DNA from 2 places in the Pseudomonas sp. Tri1 genome. Region 1 is predicted to be linked to the other one. Evidence: riboswitches for the same ligand, from Rfam matches in the RefSeq annotation. Region 1 holds a riboswitch; the other holds the start of a gene.

What was found. A riboswitch is a leader RNA that binds a small molecule or an ion and turns the genes downstream of it on or off. The one in region 1 is predicted to bind cobalamin.
Region 2: it holds a riboswitch for cobalamin, as region 1 does, so the genes downstream of both, cobO (cob(I)yrinic acid a,c-diamide adenosyltransferase) here and cobW (cobalamin biosynthesis protein CobW) in region 1, are expected to answer to the same signal.

The regions. Positions count from the first base shown of each region.
Region 1 covers NZ_CP072913.1:2,409,049-2,412,311, reverse strand. The annotation lists gene cobN (cobaltochelatase subunit CobN) at 1-633, opposite strand, end outside; gene cobW (cobalamin biosynthesis protein CobW) at 637-1,701, opposite strand; cobalamin riboswitch at 1,798-2,012, opposite strand; cobalamin riboswitch at 2,229-2,452, shown strand; gene J9870_RS10725 (CbtB-domain containing protein) at 2,553-2,741, shown strand; gene J9870_RS10720 (CbtA family protein) at 2,753-3,263, shown strand, end outside.
Region 2 covers NZ_CP072913.1:5,099,754-5,103,016, forward strand. The annotation lists gene J9870_RS22015 (cobyrinate a,c-diamide synthase) at 1-1,303, opposite strand, end outside; gene cobO (cob(I)yrinic acid a,c-diamide adenosyltransferase) at 1,300-1,911, opposite strand; cobalamin riboswitch at 1,989-2,198, opposite strand; gene J9870_RS22025 (hypothetical protein) at 2,352-2,936, shown strand; gene J9870_RS22030 (sorbosone dehydrogenase family protein) at 3,148-3,263, shown strand, end outside.

The DNA.
Region 1 (3,263 bases):
CAGGTGGGAGCGATAGAACAGCACCGCCGCCACCGGTCGATCGGCCTGCCAGTCGGCTTGCCAATCGCCGAGGGCGGCGCTGGTTTTTTTCGGATGGTAGATCGCCGTGCGCGGCAGGATTTGCGGTTCCCCCCACGGATAATCGCGACCGAACCATTGGCTGCCCAGGTTATGAAACAGGTCCAGGGCATTGCCCAGCCCGCCCTGGCGCAAGAACTGCCAGAGCCGGTCGCGGTCCTCGAAAGGCACGTTGCTCAGGTCGCTGAGTTCCGGGTCCGGACGATCGTCGCCCGGCACCAGGATCAGCTTCACCCCGCGCCCGGCCAGCTCCATCAGACGCTCGATGCCGTAGCGCCAATAGCCGATGCCACCGTGCAGCGACAACAGGATGACTTTGGCGTGGCGCAGCACGTCTTCGAAATACAGGTCCACCGACGCGTGGTTCTGCACCTGCATCGGGTTGGCAAGGCGAAACTGCGGGTAGTCGTCCGGCAACTGCCTGGCCGCTTCGGCCAGCAGCGCCAGGCTGGAATCGCCGCTGCACAGGATCACCAGCTCGGCGGGGGTTTGCCCCAGGTCGGCAATGTTGTCGTCCGATACAAAGCCACCGGGCTGGGTCCTGAGCAGGTGCATGGCTTAGACGCTGAGGGCGGCGCGCAACTGCGCTTCAAGCAGCCCGGCATCGAGTGCCTGGCCAATCAGCACCAAACGGGTGACCCGTGCTTCATCGGCGCCCCACTGGCGGTCGAAATGCTTGTCGAACCGCGTGCCAACGCCTTGGATCAGCAGGCGCATCGGCTTGTTCGGGATCGCCGCGAAACCCTTGACCCGCAGTACGCTGTGCTGGACCACCAATTGCGTCAGTGCGTCCAGCAGCAGGCTTTCGTCGGCCTGGGGCAATTCGATGGAAATGGAGTCGAAGGCGTCATGATCATGGTCGTCTTCGTCGCCGTCATGGTGATGATCGTGATGGCTGTGGCGGCTGTCGATGTGTTCTTCGGAACCAGCGCCCAGGCCAATCAGCACGTCCAATGGCAAGCGACCGCTGCTGGCTTCGATGACTTTGACCGCCGGTGGCAACTCTTCGGCCACTTCCAGGCGGACTTTGGCCAGGTCTTCAGGGCTGATCAGGTCGGCTTTGTTGAGGATCACCAGGTCGGCGCTGGCCAGCTGGTCGGCGAACAGTTCGTGCAGCGGCGATTCATGGTCCAGGTTCGGGTCGAGCTTGCGCTGCGCGTCGACCTGGTCGGGAAACGCGGCGAAGGTGCCGGCGGCCACGGCCGGGCTGTCGACCACGGTGATCACCGCATCGACAGTGCAGGCGCTGCGGATTTCCGGCCATTGGAAAGCCTGGACCAGCGGCTTGGGCAGGGCCAGGCCGGAGGTTTCGATGAGGATATGGTCGAGGTCGCCGCGCCGGGCCACCAGCTCGCGCATCACCGGGAAGAACTCTTCCTGCACCGTGCAGCACAGGCAACCGTTGGCCAGTTCGTAGACGCGGCCGTTGGCTTCTTCTTCGGTGCAACCGATGGAGCACTGCTTGAGGATCTCGCCGTCGATGCCCAACTCGCCGAACTCGTTGACGATCACCGCGATACGGCGGCCCTGGGCGTTGTCGAGCATGTGCCGCAGCAAGGTGGTTTTACCCGAGCCGAGGAAACCGGTGACGATGGTGACGGGAAGTTTGGCCAGTGTTTTCATCCGATGCCCCTTGGCAAAGTGGCGGGCAAACGGGACGACAACCGCAGGCAAGGCGTGCGCGGAAGATTTCGCCACCGGATCACCCCGCCCGGTTGTAGTGAGAATCTGTGTCGAGGCAGGTCTCCTGGCTGACGGCGGGCCAGTCATTGACTGGCGATTGCTGCGCCTTCCCGTGCGCCCGATGGAACAGGGCATGCACAGTGGCCTTGCAGAAACAGCACCGTTCACAGTTGCGGGGGCAGCCGCGGCTTGGACCGCGTTCCCTTCTTAGCTTCGGCGCATGCCGAAGAACCTCGAAGGCGCAAGGCTACGCAGGGTGTGGGGGCGGGTCAATGTCCGCAGGTAAGTTCTGTGGTGGCCTTACCACCGTCATCGCGAGCAAGCTCGCTCCCACATGGGTTGCTGGCGTACATAGAAATAACGATCACCTCAAGTTCCCTGTGGGAGCGAGCTTGCTCGCGATTGGGCGCGACTCGGTGCCAGCCTGAACCCCCTGCCAATTGACGCCCCGCCCCCGCCCATGCTCTCCTGTGCGCCTAGTTACGGGTGCCCTTCACAGGGTGAAACGGGAAACCGGTGAATCGTGTGCTTTACTTCAAAGCCACGTCAGTCCGGTGCTGCCCCCGCAACGGTAAGCGAGCGAAGCGTCTGAACCACTGTGTCTGTCGACATGGGAAGGTGACGCTTGCAGGCCAGGCACAAGCCCGGCCCCTCGCAAGCCCGGAGACCGGCCCATGACTCATGCATCAACAAACCCGCGGTGGGCGGGCGCTGTTCGAACCTTGGCGGGTTTTCGCCCGGGGTTTCATTGCGCTCGAATAACCCACTGAACAAGAACAGAGGGAAGCGCCATGTCGACCATCAGCAGCACCGCCCGCACCGCCAGCAGCACCACCACCTTGAGCCAACGCCTGAGCGCCGCGATCCTGGCCTCGATCCTGGGTGCCGGCCTGGTCTATTTCGCCGGTTTCTCCCACATCGAAGCGGTGCACAACGCCGCCCACGACACCCGCCACAGCGCCGCCTTCCCGTGCCATTGAGACCTGACAACATGATCAAGCGTATCGCGCAGACCGCTGGTTTCAGCGGCTTGCTGGCCGCCCTGCTGCTGACGCTCCTGCAAAGCTTCTGGGTGTCGCCGCTGATTCTTCAAGCCGAAACCTTTGAAAAAGCCCCGGCGGCTGAGGTCCATGAACACGCCGACGGCGTGGCCCATACCCACGATGCCGAAGCCTGGGAGCCGGAAGACGGCTGGCAGCGCGTACTGTCTACCACAGGCGGCAACCTGGTGGTGGCGGTGGGTTTCGCCCTGATGCTGGCGGGTCTGTATACCTTGCGCGCACCGACTCGCACTTCCCAGGGCCTGCTTTGGGGCCTGGCCGGTTATGCCACCTTCGTCCTGGCGCCGACCCTCGGTCTGCCACCGGAGCTGCCCGGCACCGCCGCGGCCGATCTGGCCCAGCGGCAGATGTGGTGGATCGGCACCGCAGCGTCCACAGCGGTGGGCATCGCCCTGATCGCCTTCGGCAAACACTGGCTGCTCAAGTTGCTGGGGGTGGCGA
Region 2 (3,263 bases), 2.7 Mb from region 1:
GCTCAAGTCCGGGCGCAAACAACGCGGCAATCGCCCTGGGATTGGACGGAAAATAAAAATGCACATAAGAAGCCGTCATCCGCCCCTGCCGGAAAACCGCCTCCGCTCCTCGCCCGCCATTCGGGCTATGGCCACGGGCAATCGGTTCAAGCTCGGTGCTGGTCAAGGAATGATGATAGGTGTGCCCACGCAGGGAACCTTCCGGCAAATCCACCGCTTGCAGCGCCAGGGCCGCCAGACGCTTTTGCATCTGCGCATCACCGGCGAGCAAACCCAGCAGTTCAGCACGGGTGCCGTCGACGTCGGTCAATGAATCGAGCAGATACAACATGCCGCCACATTCGGCGAGTAACGGTTTGTCGGCAGCGTGATGAGCCCGGATCGCCGCCAGCATCGGCGTGTTCCGGGCCAACGCAACGTGGTGCAATTCCGGATAACCGCCGGGCAGATAGAGGCTGTCCGCCTCGGGCAGTTCGGTGTCATGGATCGGCGAAAAGAAGCTCAGTTGCGCACCCATGGCCCGCAGCAGATCAAGGCTGGCGCCATAGGTGAAGGCAAACGCTTCGTCCCGGGCCACGGCGATACGCACACCGTCGAGCCACGGCTGCGGGGTAATCAGCTCAGGCGCGGCGAACGCCACCGCCGGCGGCAGCGCCACTTCACAACTGCCGGCCAAGGCCTCGGCTGCCGCGTCGAGGCGCAGGTCGAGGTCATTCAATTCGCTGGCCTGGACCAACCCGAGGTGACGGCTGGGTAATTCGATACCGGTTTCCCGGGACAGCGCGCCGTACCAACGCAGGCCTTCGGTGAGGCTGCCTTCGAGCAATTGCGCGTGGCGCAAGGTGCCGACGCGGTTGGCCAAGACCCCGGCGAACGGCAAGTCCGGCTGATAATGGGCCAGGCCCAAGGCCAGGGCGCCGAAGGTCTGGGCCATGGCCGTGCCATCGATCACCGCCAGCACCGGCACGCCAAAATGCCGCGCCAGATCGGCGCTGGACGGCGTGCCGTCGAACAACCCCATCACCCCTTCGATCAGGATCAGGTCCGCCTCGGCGGCGGCTTCCCACAACAGCCGGCGGCTTTCCTGCTCGCCGACCATCCACATATCCAATTGATAGACCGGCGCGCCGCTGGCCCGCTCCAGGATCATCGGGTCGAGGAAGTCCGGGCCGCACTTGAAGACGCGCACCTTACGCCCCTGGTTGCGATGCAAACGCGCCAGGGCCGCGGTGACGGTGGTCTTGCCCTGCCCCGAGGCCGGGGCGGCGATCAGCACCGCCGGGCAGTGGCGAGCATCACTCACAGTTCGACGCCTTTCTGCGCCTTGATGCCGGCCTGGAACGCGTGCTTGATCATGCCCATTTCGGTGACGGTGTCGGCCAGCTCGATCATCTCCGGCTTGGCACCACGCCCGGTCACCACCACATGCTGCATCGGTGGGCGGGCTTGCAGATCACTGAGGACTTGATCGAGGTCGAGGTAGCCGTGCTTGAGGGCGATATTCAATTCGTCGAGCACCACCAGGCCGATGGACGGATCGCTGAGCAATTGCCGCGATACAGCCCAGGCGGCCTCGGCGGCGGCGATGTCGCGCTGGCGATCCTGGGTTTCCCAAGTGAAGCCTTCGCCCATGACGTGAAAGCGCACCTGCTCCGGGAAGCGGCGGAAAAACAGCTCCTCACCGGTGCTGCTGCGGCCCTTGATGAACTGCACCACGCCGCATTGCATGCCGTGCCCCATGGACCGCGCCAGCATGCCAAACGCCGAGCTGCTCTTGCCCTTGCCGTTGCCGGTCAGCACCAGCAGCAGGCCGCATTCGTTCGGCGAGTTGGCGATGCGCTCGTCGATCACGGCTTTCTTGCGCAGCATGCGCGCCAGGTGGCGTTCGTCGCGATCGGGGGTGTCGGTCATGGAAGCTCTCCGTTGAGATTGGATAACGGCGGGCGGGCATAAAAAGGACGGCAGCGAGCCTGGCATCGCCCACCGTGATGCCGTTGGATGGATCAGGCCGGTCTCCGGGCTCATGAGCGGCGCAATGCCGGGCTGTGCGCCTTCCCATGTCGGCGACACAGTGGCTTAGGCACAGCGTTGACTCATTTACCGTTGCGGGGGCAGCGCCGGGTTCGTGTGCACTCACCGGCTTCCCTGTTTCACTCTGTCGACCGTGGTCACAGAGCACCTGAAACAAGCGGCGAAGGTTAGAGGGTTGGGGGTGGAGCGTCAATTAAAGCCGCCTGTCGGGGCAATCATTGGCGCCCATCAATAAAGTGACGCCAATCTTGTGTGATTCTGCGGCAAGTGATATCAAAGCGACACTACGACCCGATATCACAAAAACAAGAGGGCAAAGCATGCAAGGGATGATCATCAGCAATCCAAAACTGGAATTCCTGCGCCCGGTGCTGGAACGTTGGTTTGACTGCATCGATCGCTACAACGCCGTGCGGGGCGATAACGACACGCCTTACTGGTTCGATGAAAAAGCCAACCTCGGCTTGCTGTCGGCTGCCGCCTGGATGGCGGAGATGGTCACGCTGCAAAACACCCCGACCCGCAAGCAGAATGAAGAAGGCGAACGCAACGTCAGCGCCGATTTGTTCATCGCCAGCACCGATGAGCGCGCCTTCATCCAGGCCACGCAACGCTGGCCCAAGGTCAACAACCTGAACCTGACCCAACCCCTGTCCGAGGCCGCCAGCGATGCCAAGCGCATCAGCTATTCCAGCGACCTGAAGCTGGGCTGCCTGTTCGTCGCGCCGCAAAAAGCCCAGCAGAGCGCCACGCCCGAAGAACTGCAGGACATGATCGACGACTTGCAGAAGGAAAACACCTGCGCCGTGGCCTGGTACTTTCCCTATGCCTACCGCAAGTTGCGAAACGAGGCCGGTCAATACCATCCTGGCATCGCCATGCTGTTCAAACAGGCCCACGGTTGACTCAATCCACGCTAGAACCGCGGGAGAAACTGTGGGAGCGCGCTTGCTTGCGATAGCGGCGGGCCAGTCAATAACAATGCATCTGACGGACCGCTATCGCGAGCAAGCTCGCCCCCACAGGTCGCTTACCTGCTGACACGCGCCTGCAGTTGAACCATCGCATGCCTACGCTTCTCTATGAATAACTACATGCATTCATAGGGAAGCCAGCATGCTCAAGCCACCGCACCTCCTGATCGTCGCCCTTGCCACAGGGCTCGTCGCTTGTGGCGAGTCGTCCACGCTGCAAGTCTCCGACGGCACCGGTCCGGCGCCGAAACTGCCCGA